4 regions of the Nonomuraea sp. NPDC049309 genome follow, and region 4 is predicted to be linked to each of the others. Evidence: riboswitches for the same ligand, from Rfam matches in the RefSeq annotation. Region 4 holds a riboswitch; each other region holds the start of a gene.
What was found. Region 4 has a riboswitch for cyclic di-AMP ahead of ACGFIM_RS16585 (CHAP domain-containing protein). Riboswitches for the same ligand answer to the same signal wherever they lie in the genome.
Positions count from the first base shown of each region.

Region 1: linked by a shared signal. The riboswitch ahead of ACGFIM_RS30215 (glycoside hydrolase family 25 protein) and the one ahead of ACGFIM_RS16585 (CHAP domain-containing protein) in region 4 are both predicted to bind cyclic di-AMP.
Region 2: linked by a shared signal. The riboswitch ahead of ACGFIM_RS19570 (C40 family peptidase) and the one ahead of ACGFIM_RS16585 (CHAP domain-containing protein) in region 4 are both predicted to bind cyclic di-AMP.
Region 3: linked by a shared signal. The riboswitch ahead of ACGFIM_RS38095 (coiled-coil domain-containing protein) and the one ahead of ACGFIM_RS16585 (CHAP domain-containing protein) in region 4 are both predicted to bind cyclic di-AMP.

Region 1 covers NZ_JBICSH010000005.1:388,901-393,755, forward strand. Annotated here, with positions in the region: gene ACGFIM_RS30200 (NAD-dependent epimerase/dehydratase family protein) at 1-89, opposite strand, end outside; gene ACGFIM_RS30205 (hypothetical protein) at 270-572, opposite strand; gene ACGFIM_RS30210 (malate:quinone oxidoreductase) at 739-1,959, shown strand; cyclic di-AMP (ydaO/yuaA leader) riboswitch at 2,148-2,292, shown strand; gene ACGFIM_RS30215 (glycoside hydrolase family 25 protein) at 2,305-3,045, shown strand; gene ACGFIM_RS30220 (SDR family oxidoreductase) at 3,296-4,048, opposite strand; gene ACGFIM_RS30225 (SDR family NAD(P)-dependent oxidoreductase) at 4,179-4,855, shown strand, end outside.
Region 2 covers NZ_JBICSH010000002.1:1,190,437-1,195,291, forward strand. Annotated here, with positions in the region: gene lysX (bifunctional lysylphosphatidylglycerol synthetase/lysine--tRNA ligase LysX) at 1-244, shown strand, start outside; gene ACGFIM_RS19565 (LuxR C-terminal-related transcriptional regulator) at 1,479-1,691, shown strand; gene ACGFIM_RS19570 (C40 family peptidase) at 2,131-3,060, opposite strand; cyclic di-AMP (ydaO/yuaA leader) riboswitch at 3,183-3,331, opposite strand; gene ACGFIM_RS19575 (amino-acid N-acetyltransferase) at 3,609-4,178, shown strand; gene ACGFIM_RS19580 (RDD family protein) at 4,264-4,855, shown strand, end outside.
Region 3 covers NZ_JBICSH010000010.1:13,245-18,099, forward strand. Annotated here, with positions in the region: gene ACGFIM_RS38080 (50S ribosomal protein bL37) at 1-2, opposite strand, end outside; gene ACGFIM_RS38085 (DeoR/GlpR family DNA-binding transcription regulator) at 203-982, shown strand; gene galT (galactose-1-phosphate uridylyltransferase) at 979-2,058, shown strand; cyclic di-AMP (ydaO/yuaA leader) riboswitch at 2,129-2,270, shown strand; gene ACGFIM_RS38095 (coiled-coil domain-containing protein) at 2,276-3,232, shown strand; partial or broken gene ACGFIM_RS38100 (transposase) at 3,347-4,462, opposite strand; partial or broken gene sigJ (RNA polymerase sigma factor SigJ) at 4,469-4,855, opposite strand, start outside.
Region 4 covers NZ_JBICSH010000002.1:563,554-568,408, reverse strand. Annotated here, with positions in the region: gene ACGFIM_RS16600 (BlaI/MecI/CopY family transcriptional regulator) at 1-110, shown strand, start outside; gene ACGFIM_RS16595 (M56 family metallopeptidase) at 211-1,164, opposite strand; gene ACGFIM_RS16590 (BlaI/MecI/CopY family transcriptional regulator) at 1,161-1,535, opposite strand; cyclic di-AMP (ydaO/yuaA leader) riboswitch at 2,441-2,585, shown strand; gene ACGFIM_RS16585 (CHAP domain-containing protein) at 2,598-3,269, shown strand; gene ACGFIM_RS16580 (class I SAM-dependent methyltransferase) at 3,445-4,059, shown strand; gene ACGFIM_RS16575 (hypothetical protein) at 4,271-4,741, shown strand; gene ACGFIM_RS16570 (DUF305 domain-containing protein) at 4,818-4,855, shown strand, end outside.

The DNA of each region.
Region 1 (4,855 bases), on a different contig from region 4:
AGGGCTTCGACGGTGTGACCGGCGGCGATGAGGTGCTCGGTGAGCGCGCCGCCGAAGTAGCCGCTGGCGCCGGTGACGAAGATGCGCATGGTCGTTCGCTTCCCTTCAGGGGTGAGGAGGCATCGCGAGGCCGGAGGCGGGCGTGCGCCCTTCCGGCCTCTGCTTCGACCGTACCAGAAAAACGGATGAGTCATCCGAATCGACGAGCTATCCGTTTTCGCGCATGGAAAAAGGGGCCCGGCCATCAGGCCGGACCCCCAGAGGTTCGGTCAGTCGTCGTCGCGGCGACGGCGCAGCTCGCGGCGGGCCTGGCGGCGCTCGCGGCGGCGCGTCTCGCGACGGTAGAGTGCCCACTCGCGACCCCCGTTGAGCCGGCCCTCCCCGAATAGGAACGTGCCGGTCGCCTGCCAGTAGCAGCCGCTCAGACGCCGGGAGAGCGAGGCGCTCTCCCGGTCGATCCGGCCGGGCAGCGTGCAGGCGCCGTCACGGTGGTCGTGAACGGGCCGGCAGTACACCATCGGCGCGTCGGCCATCTTCACCCACCAGGGCCGGGTCTTGTCGGTCTTGCTCATACGGTCACCTTTCGGCTCCGTGACGCCCCGGGATGGGGCCGTCAACAGACCGGGTGCACCGTGATCACCTCCTCGACCTGGCGGAGACCTGCTCGATCCACGCTAGCGAGGATCCCGGGCCGCGCGCGCAGGATGTTATACAAGGAGCGAACCTGTCATACGAGTTGTGGGGAGCCGGGTCGCGGTGGTCGCCGAGGGCTACGACGTGGTGCTGGTCGGCGGTGGCGCCATGAGCGCCACGCTCGGCGTGCTGCTGCGCCGCGTGCCGCACTACTCGTTCGCGCGGGGCGCGGCCGGGGTCGAGCGCCTGCGCCTGCGCCACGCGGCACTGCGCGGGCACCCGCTCTTCGAGGGCCTTGAGCTGGTACGCGACCGCGACGCCATGGCGGAGCTGCTGCCGCTGATGTTCGAAGGCCGCCCCGCGGACGAGGAGGTGGCGCTGTGCCGCTCGCGCGGCGGCACCGACGTCGACTACGGCGTGCTGACCAGGCGGCTGTTCGCCGCGCTCGAACGCGACGGCGTCGAGGTGCGGACCGGGCACGAGGTGCGCTCGCTGTCTCGTGACCGCAGGTCGTGGCGGCTGCGGGTGCGCGACCTGGCGGGCCGGCGCGACTACGGGGTGCACGGGTCGTTCGTGTTCCTCGGGGCGGGCGGCGGCACGCTGCCGCTGCTGCAAAGCGCGGGGGTGGCCGAGACGCGGGCGTACGGCGGATTCCCGATCAGCGGGCGGTTCCTGCGTACGGACCGGCCCGAGCTGGTGGCCGCCCACCACGCCAAGGTCTACAGCCACGCCGAGCCGGGCGCGCCGTCCCTCTCGGTGCCGCATCTCGACACGCGGGTCGTGGGCGGGCGCACGTACCTGATGTTCGGCCCGTTCGCCGCGTTCTCGCCCCGCTTCCTCAAGCGCGGCCGGCTCACCGACCTGCCGGGCTCCATCACCCCCGGCAACCTGCCCACGCTGCTCGGCGCCGCCCGCGCCGAGCGCGCCATGCTGCGCTACCTCGTGGGGCAGCTCGCGCAGACCGGCCGCGACCGGCTGCGGGCGCTGCGCAGGTTCGTCCCGCGGGCGCGGGCGGGCGACTGGGAGCCGATCACCGCGGGCCAGCGGGTGCAGGTGGTCAAGCCGGTGAACGGGCGCGGATCCATCGCCGGTTTCGGCACCGAGGTGGTGACGTCGGCGTACGGCGGGCTCGCCGCGCTGCTGGGCGCGTCCCCGGGCGCCTCGGCGTCCGTGGCGATCATGCTGGACGTGATCGAACGCGCCTTCCCCGGACGGCTGCCCGGCTGGCGGCCGGCGTTGCGGGAGCTCGTTCCGGCGTACGGGACCGCGCCGTCCGAGCGGCCCGAGCCGGCGCGGGAGACGGCCAGGACGCTGGGCCTGGAGTGAGCAGGCCGGAAAACTTTACTTTGACCGGAAACCGCTCTGACATAAGGCTTACGGAGGAGTAACCCGCGTAGTGCGAAGGCAATCCCTTTAGGGTACTTGCCGACCCTTTTGCGAATTATGTACTTTTGCGGGTCGAGGCACGTCTGCGGCGTGCCTCGCACCTTTGACCGGACCGTACGCCTTCAGCCGGCGTGCGGCCGCCGAATCCGCCTCATGCGGAACCGGGGACCCACCTTTCCGGGGTGAATCGGACGCCTGGCCAGGCCCGCGTCCGTAGGGCACTTCCAGTCCCGAACCCGTCAGCTAACCCGGTAGGCGGCATGGAAGCAAGGAGTCAACACCCGCATGCCCAAGCTTGCCGACAACCGCAAGCGCCTCGGACTGGCGCTCGGCGGAGCCGTGCTCGCCGTCACCGCCGTCACCGGCACCGCCCACGCCTCCGTCGCCGACCACGGCGCCCCGCACGAGGCCGCGCAGCACACCTCCCAGCAGCAGGCCCGCTCCCTGACCTACGGCCTCGACCTCTCCCACTACGAGGCGCTGTACGACTGGAGCTCCAGCTCCGCGCAGTTCGGCATCATCAAGGCCACGGAGGGCACCGACTTCGTCGACTCGTCCTTCGCCAGGCACTGGCGCGAACTCGGCAACAAGGGCATCGTGCGCGGCGCGTACCACTTCGGCCACCCCGCCAACGACCCCATCGCCGACGCCAACCACTTCCTCACCACCGTGAACGCCCAGCCCGCCAAGCCCGGCGACCTGCTGGTCCTGGACCTGGAGACCACCGACGGCAAGTCCGTCGCGGAGGTCAACGCCTGGGCCAAGGCGTGGCTGTCGTACGTGGAGCAGCAGACCGGCGTCAAGCCGCTCTTCTACAGCGGCTGGAACTTCGCCAACACCTACGGCCACGGCCTGTCGCAGTACCCGCTGTGGGTCGCCCACTACAGCCGGGCCAAGGGCGCGGTCACCCCGCCGGCCGACTGGAAGACCTGGACGATCCACCAGTACACCGACACGCCGGTCGACCAGAACGTCTCCGCGCTGACGCCCGACCAGCTCCGCGCCCTCGGCCGCCGGTCCGCCTGACGCGGAGCCCCCGGCCGGCCGTTGAACGCCCGGCGCGCAGCCCTTCGGCCGGCCGCAGTCCGCCTGACGCGGAACCCCGGCCGGCCCGTTGAACGCTCCGCGCGCGACCCCTCATCCGGCCGTTTCAGGCCTCGGGGCTCGCCGGGGCCGCACATGAAGCCGCGTGCCGGTCCTGTCGCATGACAGCACCGACCGTCACGCGGCTTTCGCATGCGAACAAGCCCTCACGTCGCCTCGGCACGCGGTGCCGTCACGTAGCGGCCGCGGCGGCCACCCAGTCCCCGTACCGGATCTTGCCGAGCCGTGCCTCACCCAGCGGAACGAGCGAGTGCTCGGCGAGCGCGGCACCGAAGTACCGAGCGCCGGGATCGGTGACCACCTCACGAGGGTCGCCCAGAGCGGCAAGCGCCTCGCGGACGAACACGTCCATCCTGACCCGCTCCGGCCCGGCGATCTCCATCCGGCCGTTGAGTGGCGGGCCCTCCACGACCTCGCGCAGCACCGCCGCCACGTCGTCCCCGGCGATCGGCTGGAACAGCACCGGCGCGATCCGCACCACTCCCCCATCGGCGGCCTCGTCGGCGATCCCCTTCACGAACTCGAAGAACTGCGTCGCGTGCACCAGCGAGAACGGGACGCCCGACTTCTCGATCAGCCGCTCCTGGGCGGCCTTGGCCCGGAAATAGCCGTTGTCCGGCGAGCGTTCGGTACCGACGATGGACAGCGCGACGTGGTGCCCGACCCCGGCCTCCGACTCGGCGGCGAGCAGGTTGCCCGTGGAGGTTTCGAAGAAGCCGAGCACGGCGGCCGGTTCGAACGACGGCGCGTTCGACACGTCGACCACCGCCTCCGCCCCTTCCAGCGCCTCGGCCAGCCCCTCACCGGTGAGCGTGTTCACCCCGGTGCGCGGCGAGGCCGCCACCGCCTCATGGCCGTCCCGCGACAGCCTCTCCACCAGCTTCGATCCGATCAGGCCGGTCCCGCCGACCACCACGACCCTCATGACGCGCCTCCCCGGAACGGTCCACGCCACCCTCCCCTCCGTATCCCCCGCTAAGCTCTCACCCCGGCAAAGTCCCTGCGCGCTCATGCGGCAGACGACATGACGGCACGAACAACGAAGGAACGAACGCATGACCAGTGATCTCGACGGTCAGGCGGCGATCGTCACCGGCGCAGGCTCCGGCATCGGCCGGGCGACCGCGATCGCCCTGGCCGAGGCGGGCGCGCACGTGCTCGCCGTCGGCCGCCGCCCCGGCCCCCTGGAGGAGACCGCCGCCCGGCATCCCCGCATCGCCGTCCTGCCCGCCGACATCACCGCCGCCGGCGCGCCGCAGGCCGTGGTGGATGCGTCGATCGACCGCTGGGGCCGCCTCGACGTGCTGGTCAACAACGCCGGAGGCACGGCGCTCATGCCGCTGGCCGACACCGACGCGGACCGCGTCACCGCCCTGCTCGCGCTGAACGTCACCGCGCCCAGCCTGCTCGCCTCCGCCGCGCTGCCGCACCTGCGCGACACCCGGGGCACGATCGTCAACGTCTCCAGCACGTACGGCCACCGCCCCCTGCCGGGCGCCGCCCACTACGCCGCCTCGAAAGCCGCCATCGAGCAGCTCACCCGCAGCTGGGCCCTGGAGCTGGCCGCCGACGGCATCCGCGTGAACGCCGTCGCCCCCGGCCCCACGGAGAGCGAGGCGCTGAGCGCCGCCGGCCTGCCCGCCGAGGTCGTCGAGCAGATCAAGAAGGACGAGGCCGAACGCATCCCCCTCGGCCGCCGCGGCACCCCCGAAGAGGTGGCCGCCTGGATCGT
Region 2 (4,855 bases), 630 kb from region 4:
CACGGCCTACTCCGAGCTGATCGACCCCATCGAGCAGCGCCGCCGCCTGGTCGAGCAGTCGCTGCTGGCCGCCGGCGGCGACCCCGAGGCCATGCAGCTCGACGAGGACTTCCTCCAGGCGCTCGAGTACGCGATGCCGCCGACGGGTGGCATGGGCGCGGGCATCGACCGGATGATCATGGCGTTCACCGGCAAGAACATTCGCGAGACCATCCTGTTCCCGCTGGTCAAGCCCACCCACTGAGCATGGTGCGGGACGGCGGCCCGCCCGATGCGGCCGCCCCGCGCGCTTTCTACGGGACCTGTGCTTTTGCGCGGGTCCCGTGCTTTTTGCGGCGGGTGCCCTTGCTCCTTGCGGCGGGGTGCCGCTGCCGCCCGCGCGTCGTGCGCAGTCGCCGGAGCGCTTGTGCCCGTGCGGCGCTGCTTGTGCCGCGCGTTCCGGGCAGAGGCGCTGTGCGTTTCGTGCGGGGACGCCGCGTGTTTTGGGCGGGGACGCTGCGCGTTTCGTGCGGGGACGCCGCGTGTCTTGGGACGGGGGCGCTGCGCGTTTTGGGCGGGGCACCGCGCGCCTCATGCGGGGGGCGCTGCGCGTCTCGTGCCGGGGGCGCGTCTTGGGCGGCATCTTTCCGGATTTTCTCCGGCCTTCCGGATCTTCTCCGGCCGAAGCCCCCTGCCTGGGGCACTCTCAAACAGGCGTCAGAGCGCTCGGGAGCGCGTGTCCGGGGCGCGCGGCACAGCGCCCCCGCCAGTGGCCCGCCGAGCGCCATTCTGGTCCGTCCGGTTTCCGACGACCGATCGTCTGTAAGCACCGGGTCAAGTCGGCGGGCCGGTGCCGCACTCCACGAGGCGGCCCCGTGCGGGTACGCCGGGCGGCCGGCCGATCACCTTGACGGGCGGCGAGCGGGCCGGCTCCGCCAGGCGGTCACGCTCCTCGGCGGCGTCCCGATCGGCGTCCCGATCGGCGTCTCGCCGAGCGGCCGGAGGCGTGCCGGCGTTGCGCCGGCTCGCCGGCACGGGCGACTCGTGACGGCGGGGAGGGTTTGGCCGGAGAGCCGGTCCTGGGCGCTGACCTGGTGGGCCTTCGCTTCGGCGGTGCACGGCGTCAGAGCGGCCGGCGCTCGACGGGCCGTACCGGACGCGTACGGAAGATCGGAGCGCACGCTCCCGGCTCGCGGTAACGCGCGTACGGATCCCGCTGATATTCACCATCGAACGGATCGCGTCCCGAAAGATCGACGGCCCTTGAGCCGCCGGATTCCGAGGGAGGTGAGGCGCGCGGGAGATCGTGAATGAGACGCCGATCCGTAGCGCTTCATCGTCAGGGCGTCACATATTTCGGATCATGTCAATAGTGCTGGTCAAGTATGGAAGACGTAATTGCTTGACGACCTTTCCAGGATCCGTTTACGGTCTGCGAGGAGCAACCTGGGTCCGGTCGAGAGGCCCACGTTCTGCGCTGTTGGGGGGGAGGGCTCCCGATGGAAGTGCTCACTGAGGATGTTCAACTCAGCCACGCCGATCTCGCTTTACTGGCGGAGCTGGCCAAAGGGGTCACGGTCGATCGGGTCGGCAGGCGGCTGGACATCAGCGGCCGCACCGTACGGCGGCGGCTGCGGGTCATCTGCGACCGCATCGGCGTCGCCACGGCGATCGAGGCCGTGGCCTGGGCGGCCCGCCGCCAGCTGATCTAGCGGCCCGGTCAAGCCCGGCGGTCAGGGCCGGGCGACGGGCGTTCACACGGGGCGGCCGGCACGGGCCGGCGGCGGGCCGGCGTGAGAGAAGGACGAAGCGCCCTCCGGGGTACACGTGAGGCGCCCCGCAATTCGCGTGAGGCCTTCGCAGGGGTGAGGCCTTCGCAGGGTTTGCGTGAGACCCCGCAGGGTTTGGCGTGAGGCCCCGGCAGCGTTCGGGTGAGGCCCCCCGGGGAGTTTGCGTGAGGCCCCGGCAGCGTTCGGGTGAGGCCCCCGCGGAGTTAGCGTGAGGCGCCCCGCAGGGTTTGTGTGAGGCCTCCGCACGGTTTTGACGTGAGGCGCCCCGGTCGGGTTCGCGTGAGAGCCCCGTCGGGAGGGCGGGGCGAAGGGGCCGCCCGGGGCCCGCGCGAGGCGGGACCCGCGGGCCGCTCCGGGAGGCTCAGTCGGCGATGCGGACCGCGCCCGCGTAGGGCCTGTTCGCGATGGAGGCGATGCGGACGACGTCGCCGGTGCGCGGGGCGTGGATCATCATCCCGCCGCCGAGGTAGATGCCCACGTGGTGCAGGTCGCTGTAGAAGAACACGAGGTCGCCGGCGCGCAGCTCGGAGCGGTCGATGTGCCGCCCGGCCGTCCACTGGCTGCCGGTGTAGTGCGGCAGCGAGATGCCGACCTGCTGGTAGGCCGCCATGACCAGGCCGCTGCAGTCGTAGGAGTTGGGGCCGTCGGCGCCCCAGACGTACGGCTTGAGCTGCTGCGTCAGCGCCCACCTCGCGGCCTGGGCGGCCTTGCCGCTGCCCGGGATGGGCAGGTCGACGCGCTGGGCGCGGGTGCCGGGCCGGCCCGCCTCGCCGAGGGCGCGGCGGAACAGGTTGCTCTCGACCTTGGCCACCAGCTTGGTGATCTTGTCGCGCTTGGCGCCGAGGTCGGCGATCAGCTTCTCGACCTCGGCGATGCGGGTCTTGGCGCTCGCCCTGGCGCGCTCCGCGGCCTGCCTGGCCTTGGTGACCTGGTTGACGGCCTCGCCCTGCTGCTGCTCCAGCACGTACGTGGTGGCGGCGCGGTCGAGGAACGTGTCGGGGTCGTCGGAGGTGGTGAAGGCCAGGATGCGGCTGAGCCCGCCGGTGATGTAGGCGTTCTCGGCCAGGGCGGCCGCCTTGGCGCGCTTGGCGGCGAGATCGGCCTCGCTGGCGGCCAGGGTCTTCTTCGCGGCCTCAGCGGCCCTCTTGGCGCTCTTGAGCTTCTCCCGCTGGCCGTTGTACTGCTCGGACAGCTGCTCGATCTCGGTGTGCATCTTCTCGACCTGCTTGGCCAGGTCTTGAAGCGAGGGCTTGGGGTCGGCGGATGCCGAGCCGACGGGAGTCGCGACCATCAACGCCGCGAGTGTGACACTTATTACACCGAGCAGGCGGGATCGCCGTGCGGCGCGTTTCGGAGGGCGGGCGTGCTTGCCCGCCGTCGTCCTCTCACGCTCGCGCGTACGCTTCACCAACCAGCTCCTTCCATCGGCGCCTGCCGGGTTAGCTGACGGGTTCGGGCCGGAGCAGCCCTACCGGACGGTGCGGATTCACCCCGGGCGGCGTTGGGGGCGCCGCCGGCGGTTCCCCGGCTCCTCCTTGTGGAGGATTAGGCGTGTCGCCCGCGCGCGACACGCGGGGAACATCGTCGCTGGACACTAATGCACTCCGGGTTCGTGCTCAACCAGAACTACAGACTCTGTTGAGGTTTCACAACCGAAGGGTCACAAGGTGATCTCGTGGCGGGCCGTACAGAAGTGGTTTTATGCCGGATTTGGCGTGACTTCAGATGGGCTGCACGCCTGCTCGGAGCGCGTGCTCGGATGAGCACGAGTTGTTACAGCATGGGGCGAGACGTGGGAGTTAGGGCCGAGCCGTAATGACATCTGTACCCTGGAGGGCCATGGAGCAGGTGGCCGAACTGACAGCAGCCGAGACCGCGGTCGTGGTCCGGCGCGCCCGCACACCCGACGTGCGGGCCATCAGGAGGCTTGTGGACACCTACGCGGGAGCGGGCCCGCGGCTCCTGAAGAAGGCCACCGTCACCCTGTACGAGGACGTGCAGGAGTTCTGGGTGGCCGAACGGGGCGGGCAGGTCGTCGGCTGCGGCGCGCTCCACGTGCTCTGGGAGGATCTCGCCGAGGTCCGGACCGTGGCCGTGGATCCGGAGTGTCAGGGCATGGGCGTCGGCCGCCGGATCGTCTCGGCGCTCATACAGCAGGCGAAAGATCTGGGTCTGCAGCGTGTATTCTGTCTGACTTTTGAGGTCGACTTCTTCGCACGGCTCGGCTTTCGCCGGATTCAGGGCACGCCGGTCTCACCCGAGGTGTACGCCGAACTGCTGGCCTCGTACGACGAGGGTGTGGCGGAGTTTCTCGATCTCGAACACGTCAAACCGAACACCCTGGGCAACACCCGCATGCTGCTCCATCTGACATCGGGTGACGCGGACCCTGACCAGACGGAAAGGTGATTGTTGATACCTATGTCGATACGTTGGGCAGCACAGGCATGTGTCCTGACACGTGCCACATGCGCACTTGAAGCGAGGTGACACGGTGAGCACCGGACAGCCGCCGTATCCACAGGACGAATCCGGCGAGAATTCTGCACCCGGCACCCCTTACGGGCCGCAGAACGCGGGCCGCCACCCCGGCGCGCCCGACCCGGACGCGACTGTGGTCGGCTACCGGGCGGACGACGCCTACGGGCAGCAGCCCCAGTACGGACAGCAACAGCAGTACGGCTATGGGCAGCAGCAGCCGTCCCAGCCGGGATACGGCCAGCAGCAGCCCCCCTATGGCCAGCAGCAACTCCCTTACGGGCAGCAGGGCTACGGGCAGCAGCCGCAGCAGGGCTACGGACAGCAGGGCTACCCCCAGCAGGGCTACGACCCCCAGCAGCAGGCTTACGGCCAGCAGCCGCAGTCCCAGCCCGGCTACGGGCAGCAGCCTCCCTCCGGCCAGCAGGGCTACGACCAGCAGGCGCCGTACGGGCAGCAGCCCCAGTCACAGCCGGGCTACGGTCAGGGCTACGACGCCCAGCAGCAGTACGGCCAGCAGCAGGGCTACGGCCAGCAGCCGCAGTCCCAGCCCGGCTATGGACAGCAGCCCCCGTCTCAGCCCGGGTACGGTCAGCAGCCGCAGTCCC
Region 3 (4,855 bases), on a different contig from region 4:
ATGAGCTCGCCTCCCGTTGATCGGCTCCTGTGACCGGCCCAGTGACCGGCCCGGTGATCGGCCCAGTGATCGGCCCAGTGATCGACACTGCTTCTGACTCAACGTCTCCCCACACGGTGACCGGCGCAAGCGCTCCGCACGAACTAACATTCCTCAACATGTCCATGTCATAATTTGGTGGAATGTGTTGGAAGGAGCGGGTGTGCTCGCACAGCAGCGTCAGCAGGCGATCCTCGAACGCGTCCGCAGGCTCGGCGGCGTGCGAGTGGCCGACCTCGTACGCGAACTCGGCGTCTCCGACATGACCATCCGGCGCGACCTGGAGGTGCTGGCCGAGCGCGGCCTGCTGGAGAAGGTGCACGGCGGAGCCACCGCCCTCGGCCCCGGCTCGACCGAGGAGCCCGGCTTCACCGCCAAGTCGGCCAGGCAGCAGCAGGAGAAGGAGGCCATCGCCAAGCGCGCGGCCATGCTCGTCCGCCCCGGCACCGCCGTGGCGCTGTCGGCCGGCACCACCACGTGGGCGCTGGCGCACCACCTCATCGGCGTGCCCGAGCTGACCGTGATCACCAACTCGATCCCGGTCGCCGAGGTCTTCCATCGCAACCCGCGCGCCGACCGTACGGTCGTGCTGACGGGTGGCGTGCGCACGCCGTCCGACGCGCTGGTAGGGCCGGTCGCGGTGGCCGCGATCCGCCGCCTGCACGTCGACACGCTCTTCCTCGGCGTGCACGGCATGAGCGTGCGGGCCGGGTTCACCACGCCCAACCTGCTGGAGTCGGAGACCGACAGGGAGCTGGTGGCGGCGGCGAGCCGGCTGGTCGTCCCGGCCGACCACACGAAGTGGAACACGGTGGGCATCAGCACGATCGCCGAGCTGGACGAGGCCGACGTGGTCGTCAGCGACGCGGGCCTGCCGGAGGAAGCACGTACGGAGCTGGCCGAACGGGCCGGCGAACTGATCATCGCGGAGGGCTCGTCGTGAAGCGCACCATCACCCATCTCGCCGACGGCCGGGAGCTGATCTACTTCGACCGGCGCGACGACGCGGACAGGAGCGCGATCGACCGGCGCCGGCTCGACCCCCGGCCGCCGGCCTCGGAGCTGCGCTACGACCCGCTGACCGAGGAGTGGATCGCGATCGCGGGGCACCGGCAGACGCGGACGTTCCTGCCGACCGGCGGCACGGCCGAGTGCCCGCTGTGCCCATCGTCGGACGAGCGCGCGACGGAGATCCCCTCCTACGACTACGACGTGGTCGTGTTCGAGAACCGCTTCCCCTCCTTCTCCGGAAATTTCGGCACTTATGAGCCTGTGGGGGGCCTGAGCGAGGTCCGTCCGGGCGTGGGGCGCTGCGAGGTGGTGTGCTTCACCTCCGACCACGACTCCTCCTTCTCCGCGCTCTCCGACGAGCAGGTGGTGCTGGTCATGGAGGCGTGGGCCGACCGTACGGCGGAGCTGTCCGGCATCGAGGGCGTCGAGCAGGTCTTCTGCTTCGAGAACCGGGGCGCGGAGATCGGCATCACCATCGCGCACCCGCATGGGCAGATCTACGCCTACCCGTACGTCACGCCGAGGACGAAGCTGCAGCTCGGGGCCGCCGAGCGCTACAAGGGCCCGGGGAACCTCTTCGCCGACGTGCTGGCCGCCGAGCGGGCCGAGGGCACGCGGGTGGTCGCCTCCAACGAGCTGTGGACGGCCTTCGTGCCGGCCGCCGCGCGCTGGCCGTTCGAGGTGCACATCTATCCGCACCGGCAGGTGCCGGACCTGGCGGCGCTCACGGATGCGGAGCGCGCCGCGTTCGCCCCGCTCTACACCTCGGTGCTGCGGGCGTTCGACGGGCTGTTCGGGATCGTCATGCCGTACATCTCGGCCTGGCACCAGGCGCCGGTGCGCACGGGGCGCGACCTCGCGTACCTGCACCTGGAGCTGTTCTCCATCCGGCGGGCGCCGAACAAGCTCAAGTATCTGGCGGGCTCGGAGTCGGCGATGGGGGCGTTCGTGAACGACGTGCGCCCCGAGGAGGCGGCCCGGATGATTCGATCACAGATCGATCACTAATAGATTTCTACTTAAGGTCGCATGACTCGTGATCTACCACTAATATCCCCATATGCATCGCCCGTAACACGGCTGATGCCCGCCTAATCCCGGGCGCGTCGCCCGGGAGCCGGGGACCCAACCGCGCCTTGGGGTGAATCCGCTACGGCGGTAGGGAGCGACTCCCATGCCCGAACCCGTCAGCTAACCCGGCCGGCAGAGGGAGAGGAACTCATACGTGGCGGCTTCGTCCCCCGCGAAACTTGCCATCGGTCTCATCGCCGCCGCCGCCATCGCCGTCCTCCCGGCGCACGCGGCGACGGCCGCCCCGAAACCGACGGAGTCCGAGCTCCGCGCCCAGCTCAAGCAGCTCAACAACAAGGTCGACAAGCTCATCGAGAAGTACAACCTCAAGCGCGTCGAGCTGGCCAAGGCACAGGAAGCCGCCAAAGCCGCGCAGGCCAAGCTGACCGCGGCCGAGCAGACGCTCGCCGCCGCCGAGCAGCGCGTCGCCGAGATCGCCCGCCTGCGCTACCAGAACATCGACCCGTCGCTGCCCGGCTTCATGATGCCGGGCGACGCCGGCACCGCCGCCCTCCTCGAACAGCTCACCGCCGAACAGCAGGCCGTCGTGGCGAGCGTCGCCAAGGCCCGCGACGAACGCAAGAAGGCCAGCGACGAGGCCGCCGCGCTCACCGCCAAGATCAAGAAGGACGCGGCGGAGGTGGCCAGGCAGCGCCGCGAGGCCGAAGGCGTCATCAGCGACATCGAGAAGAAGCTGCGCGACCTCGTGCCGGTCGCCACCGGCCGCAGGTCCAACGGCACCTGGGCGCCCGAACTGCCCGGCGGGCCCGACAACATCACCCCGCGCACGCGGCTGATGAAGCAGCAGATCGAGAAGAACTTCGCGCTGCCGTACACGGTGGGCTGCTTCCGCGCGGGCTCCAGCGGCGAACACCCGCTCGGCCGCGCCTGCGACTTCATGATGAGCACCGGCGGCACCCTGCCGACGCCCGCCAACAACGCGCTCGGCGACCGCATCGCCGAGTGGGCGCTGCAGAACAAGGACAAGCTCGGCGTGAAGTACGTGATCTGGAAGCAGCGCATCAACTCCGGCACCGGCTGGCGCGCGATGGCCGACCGCGGCAGCATCACCGAGAACCACTACGACCACGTGCACATCTCGATGAACTGAAAGTAGGGGATATTGCATCTGATGATGGATATCCACAAGTTGAGGGCGTTTGTACGGCAGTAGCCCTGGTCTTGGGGGCTGTCCAGTAGACGGTGTAACGCTGCGTGAGTTGTTTCAGCGGGTGGTAGGTGTCAGGCGGCCTTCGAAGGTGATGGCGAAGGCGTTCAAGGCGGTTTTCCAGCGAGTGATCCAGCGTTTGCGGCCTTTGCCGGTCGGGTCCAGGCTCATGATCGCCATGTAGACGCATGTGAGGGCGGCCTGCTCATTGGGGAAGTGGCCGCGGGCGTTGACCGCCCGCCGGATGCGTGCGTTGACCGATTCGATGGCGTTGGTCGAGCAGATCACCCGCCGGATCTCGGCCTCGAAGGACAGAAAGGGCACGAACTCGGCCCAGGCGTCCTCCCACAGCTTCACGATCGCCGGGTATCTGCCGCCCCAGGCCTCGGCGAACTCCATGAAGCGCTCCAGTGCGGCTGCCCCGGTCGCAGCGGTGCAGACGGGCTTGAGCGCACGAGCGATGGCGTCCCCGTGCCGGCGGGCGGCGTACCGGAACGAGGCGCGCCACAGCCCGAGGATGTCGCGCTCGCCGTCGACGGCGACCGCCAGGGCGAGGGAGATGGGCCGGTTGGCGACCTGCCCGTCGCGCAGCTTGACGTGGATGGCGTCGATGAAGATCACCGGGCAGACGGGATCCAGTGGCCGGTTCTGCCATTCGGCCATGCCCGCCAGCACCTTGCCGGTGATGGCCGAGATGGTCTGCTTGGACACCTCGGCGCCGTAGACCTCGGCCAGGTGAGCGGAGATCTCCCCGGTGGTCAGCCCCCTCGGCGGCCAGGGAGATGACCATCTCGTCCACCCCGGACAGGCGCCGCTGCCGCTTGCGCACGATCTTCGGCTCGAAGCTGCCGTCCCGGTCGCGGGGCACGCTGATCTCCACCGGCCCGACATCGGCGATGACCGTCTTGGAGCGTGTGCCGTTACGGGCGTTGCCGTTGCCGTCGCTGCGCTGGCGTTTGCCGTAGCCGAGGTGGTCGGTGAGCTCGCCCTCGAGCGCGGACTCCAGCACCAGCTTGGTCAGCCCGCCCCAGCAGCCCGTTCTCCCCGACCAGGTCCATGCTGGGCGCGGGCCTGCTGGATGAGCTCGGTGACGAGCTCGCGATGAGCGTCGTCGACGTGCTTGTGCGCCACCTCGGTGTCCTCAGGCGCGGGAGGGCGCTGTTCTGAGCGGATGCCAGTGAGCTTTTCGGGATTGGTGACTGAGTAGATAGCGGCGATCCGGTCGCCACCGGGCGTGAGATCCACGACGACCACGGCGAGTGGGCTGTCGCCGGAGAAGACGAGCGCGCACGGGTCGCCGGCCACACGCCGGTAGCGGAGGTCCACCTCGCCTGGCGACAGCGTCGCGGCGACCGACATGAACAGCGCGGCCACCTGATCGCGGCCACGCACCGGGTGCAGGCTGGTGGCAGGCCCCTTACCGCCGCCGTCGGTCCACAAGGTCACGTCTGGTGCCAGCACCTCGAGCAGGGCCCGCAGATCGCCGCCGAGTGCGGCCGCAGCGAACCGTTCAGTGACCTGGGCATGAACGTCGGGCTCGGTCCGGTGACGGGGACGGCGTGCGTG
Region 4 (4,855 bases):
CGCTGAAGGACTTGCTCATGTCCCAGGTACTGGGTACGGCTCGAAGTCCCGTGGGATATGCGGTGACATGCGTGAAGCACATCGCCCCGACAGAATCCGTGCCACCTTGAAACAGCGCATTCGTAGTGTCGGCGCGCGGGCGTCCGTATCTCGTGGTGCTGAGAGCCGGACTTACGGGGACAAGGATTGTGGCGCGGGCCAGCCCCTCCGTCAGAGGAGGAAGAGATTGTGGCAGTGGTGTGCCACGAGGGCGGTCACTCCGGGAATGAGGGCAACGGCCGCGGGGCCGGCCAGCAGCACTCCAACGGCGATCATGCCGGCGAGTTTTTCGCGCTGGCACAAGGGGACGGCCGGATGGAGCATCCGGCGGATCCGGGCCAGTGCCGTATCCCCACCGGCGCCGAGCGTGAAAGCGGGTGTTCGACCAGTGGCAAGGCTCACCAGAGCGGCGGCGATGTGCAGGCGCGGGTGATGACGGGCCGCCACATCGTCCGCGCGCAGTTCGACCAGGCGGGCTACCTCGGTATTGGCCTTGACGAACAGCGGTAGGACAGGGAAGGCACGCTTCAGGCCCTCGGCCAAGGCCAAGACGAGGTGGTGCCTTCCACGCAGGTGAGCCCGCTCGTGGGCGAGGACGGCGGCCACGTATTCAGGGGTCAGAGACCTCAGCGCGGCCGTCGTGATCACCGTCTCGCCTTGGCGGCCGGGCAGGCAGTAGACCAGCGGTTCGTCGTACTCGAGCACGATCGCGTCCAGTTCACTGTCGCGGCGGCCCAGGAGGCGCAGCATCTCGGCGTGCCGTCTACGTTCTCGGGACGCGGCCAACAGCACAGCCCCCACGCCGGAAGCTGCCCAGGCCACGATGAGACCCCCCGCGGCGAGGGCAAGCCAGCCTCCGAGGGACATCGTCGCAGGATCGAATCCGCTGTGGAGCATGGCGAAACAGGCCTCGATGACGCTGGCCAGCCCATGCCCGATTGTGTCGGCAGGCACTGCGGTGGCCACGGCCGCCAGAATCGAGGACGCGATTGCGGATCCGCAGGCGGCCAACCACAGACAGATCGCGAGCTGGGGTGCACGATCCGACCACGACGCACGGATCAAGAGCTGGGGCAGCAGCGTCGTCGACACTGCCGCATACACCGTGAGGATGGCAGCGATCATGAGCGAGGGGTTCGCGGCGAGAACACCTGGAGCGCTGTCTCCAACGCCTTCGACTCTTCGGGATTGAGTCGCTCGAGAAAGTGCACCAACGTAGCGGCCTGGTTGCCGCTCCGGGCCAACGTCTCACGCATCTGCTGGGCTGTGTAGGCCTCTTTGGTGATGACGGGCTCGTATATGTAGGCCTTGCCCTGCGGATGCCGCTTCAGCAGGCCCTTCTTGAACAGCTTGTCCATGACGGTCATCACGGTCGTGTAAGCGATCTCCCGGTCACGGCGGAGATCCTCCAGCACGTCCCGGACTGACGTGGGCCGACGGTAGGACCACAAGCGATCCATGATCGCGGATTCCAGGTCGCCCAAAGCACGCGCCACGCGCCCGCCCTCCTAGCCATGACTTCCTTGATGTTACCTGAGATCGTAGTCCTCCTGGATCGTGGAGAGGCTTGTGACGGGGTCTGTTACCTGCGCAAGCATCCATAATGCCACGCTTGCGTGTCACCCTTCTTGCGGATAAATACTACGTTAATTAGTAAAGTCTCTTTGGCAAAGCCGGCGGCGGTTCAGTTCGTGCCTTTTGGGCACGACATTCAGTTTCGGCTGAGCCGGGTCAAGGAAGCCGCCCAGGAGCGGCCGGGAGTGTCCCAAGTCGAGATTCCCGGGCGTCGCCCACGGCAGCGGCGTCTTCGACGCCGCGCCCTTGATCGGCGAGTCCGTTGTCGGCTTCCTCTCGACCATGAGCTGGGTTGAGGTGCACGTCCATGGGATGTGCCGCCTGTGGACGTAGTGCCCGAACAAGATCAATAAGTCCTACGGTCACAAACATGCTCTGATGCCTCGCGGATGGAGAGCTTCCTTGACGGCACCCAGGCTCCAGGTGAGGGAGCGCCGGAGATGGGAGGGCAGGCTGTCATGGTCTCCACCACGGCGTCGTGCATGTTCTCGGCGCTGCTGTCGATCGGTAAGCGGGGGAGTATCACGTAGCGCGGGGTGGCGGGCACGCATGCACTCATTGGTTTCTTCAGGGGAGAACAGCGGCCGGTGGGGCCCTCGTCAGCCGATGGGCTCATTTGGGAAGAAGGTAAAGAATCGAGGCAAAAACCCCGGCCTGGTAAGGGTTTGCGGTGACCTGCGCAGCTAACGCTCGAACCGCACTTGCACTGCACCATACAAACTACTTACCTTAGTAGGCCTGAGGCGCACGGCTAGGGCCCCGTACAGGGGTGTGCGTCCGAGATAGCCGAGACCGTGTCCTACCTGCACCCCATCATGTCCGCAGGTAGGCGCGGCCGCCGAATCCGCCAAGAGTGCGGAACCGGGGACCCATGTTCCTTGGGGTGAATCGGATCGCCCGCAGGGCTTTCCGTAGGGCACTTCCACGCCCGAACCCGTCAGCTAACCCGGTAGGCGGCATGGAAGCAAGGAGCTTACCCCAGCATGACCAAGACCGTAATTCTTCGTGCCCTCACGCCTGCGAACAGTCTGCGACTCGTCATGGGAGCAACCGTGGCCGCCGGAGCGCTGCTGACGGGAATGCCGGCCTTCGCCGCCGACCACGAGAGCGACCGCAGCGAAGGCGTTCAGTCCTCCACCCAGCAGCGGCCTGGGCAGGTGACGGCCGACGCAGTCCTCCAAATCGCGGAATCTCAGGTGGGCGTGACCGAGAACGCGGCGGGCGGCGGAACGCCGTTCCACGAGTGGTACATGTCCTCCCAGCGCGCTCAGGAGACCGTGGCCCGCGACGGTGGAAACGTCCGGGCTTACGCGAACGCCCCATGGTGCGCCATGTTCGTCTCCTGGGTCGGTGAGAAAGCCGGCGCCCGCCTCACCGTCGGCTGGGACGCCTACACCGTCACCTGGGCCAAGTGGTTCCAGGACAACGGGCGTTGGGGCACCAAGCCCAAGCCTGGCGCAGTCGTCTACTTCTCCTGGGACGGCAAGACCGTCAACAGCATCGACCACATGGGCCTGGTCAAGCAGGACAATCGGAACGGGACGATCACCACCATCGAAGGCAACACCGGCAACGGCAAGGTGGAAGAACGGATTCGGCCCAAGTCCGACGTCGTCGGCTACGGCTACCCGGAGTACCGGGACGTGCAAGTCTGATCGCCGGGGCGGGGCCACCAAGGCCCCGCCCTTATCGTCGGCACCGCGGTGCTTTGTTTCCTTCTGGCGGCCTTCCCCTTCCGAGAGAGGCTCGCTCGCCACGCGGTTGGACCCGTGGGTTTAGCAGTGTGAGCTGGGGGACAACGAGATCGCTGGAGGAAGGGCATAGCCGACCATGCTGATGAACCGCATCGAGACTCTCCTGGTGAACAACTCAGCTCGGCGTGCCCTGCAGCGCTTCTACGAGACCCCACTGCTCATCAAGCTCGGCGGCCGGACGCCGGGAGCTCATGTCGCGGAGATCGGCTGCGGTAGTGGGTACGGCACCAAACTCATTCTTGACCAGTTCGGCGCCGCCTCCGTCGATGCCGTCGACTTGGATCCTGCGATGGTGCGTCGTGCGCGCGCCCGGCTTTCCCGCTACACCGGCCGCGTCCGGTTGGCCCAAGGCGATGCCAATGACCTTCGCGGGACGTTCGGCACCGCTGACTCCAGCTACGACGCGGTGTTCGACTTCGGCATCATTCATCACATCCCCGACTGGCGGGCGACTCTCACCGAGATCGCTCGCGTACTGAAGCCCGGCGGACGCCTGTTCTTCGAGGAGGTCACCGCAGCCGCTCTGGCGCGTCCCTCATATCAGCGTCTGCTCGACCACCCCAAGGAAGACCGATTCACCGCAGGAGAGTTTCTGGCTGAATGCGTCCGCCACCATTTGGATGTGGACGACCGCTGGGTCACCCGCATCGGCGGCGATTTTGTGATCGGCGTCGCACTGTGCCAGAAGTAGGCCTCCTGCCAACCGCGGGCGCCCGTCCTGACGATGGCGGAGAGGAGCCGCGCGCCATCCAGCACAGGGTGCACAAAGCTCTGGCATTCCCCTTTCGGGGCTTACGCGTCCCCTGCAGCGAGCGCAGTACTATCGGTCTTAGTCGCGTGGATCACAAGTGATCCTCACGCCTCGGTCGTGAGGGCATGAGAGACAGCTGAGAGGAGGGGCAATGGGCAGACAAGCCCGACGATTGCGCCTTCCTCGGCTGCGATGGTTGTTGCCGCTGATGCTCGTCCTTGGTGTCTGGGGGATGCACACGCTCGGTCATCTCGCCTCGCACCATGGTGGCATCACCGGGATGGCCGCGTACGATCCGGTGCACGAGACGGGACCTACAAAGGCGGCACATGATGGCATGGTGCCGGAGCGGCGGAGCGAGTTCCCCGAGCAGCTGATGTCTGCTGGCGTGTTCAGCGGATCCTCGCTCGTCTCTGGGGCCTCGCTCTGGTTTGACCCGACCGATGTGTGCCTGGCCGTGTTGCCCTCACTTCTCATCATGTTGATCGCGGCGATGTGGGTCGAGTCGCGACCGCGGCCTGGAGGAAGGGCCGCCTCCGCGCTGTGGGTGGGTGGGGTGGCAAGGTCGCCACCGCGTCGCTTCGCTCCCGCCCTCGTCGAACTCTCGGTGATGCGTACATAGGCCGACCCATCAGCGGACGACTCCTGATCGTCCGAGATGCCGGCTCATGTACCTCGATCACAGAGAAGACCATCAAATGTTCACGAAGACCAGGAAATTCGCTGCTGCCGTCGT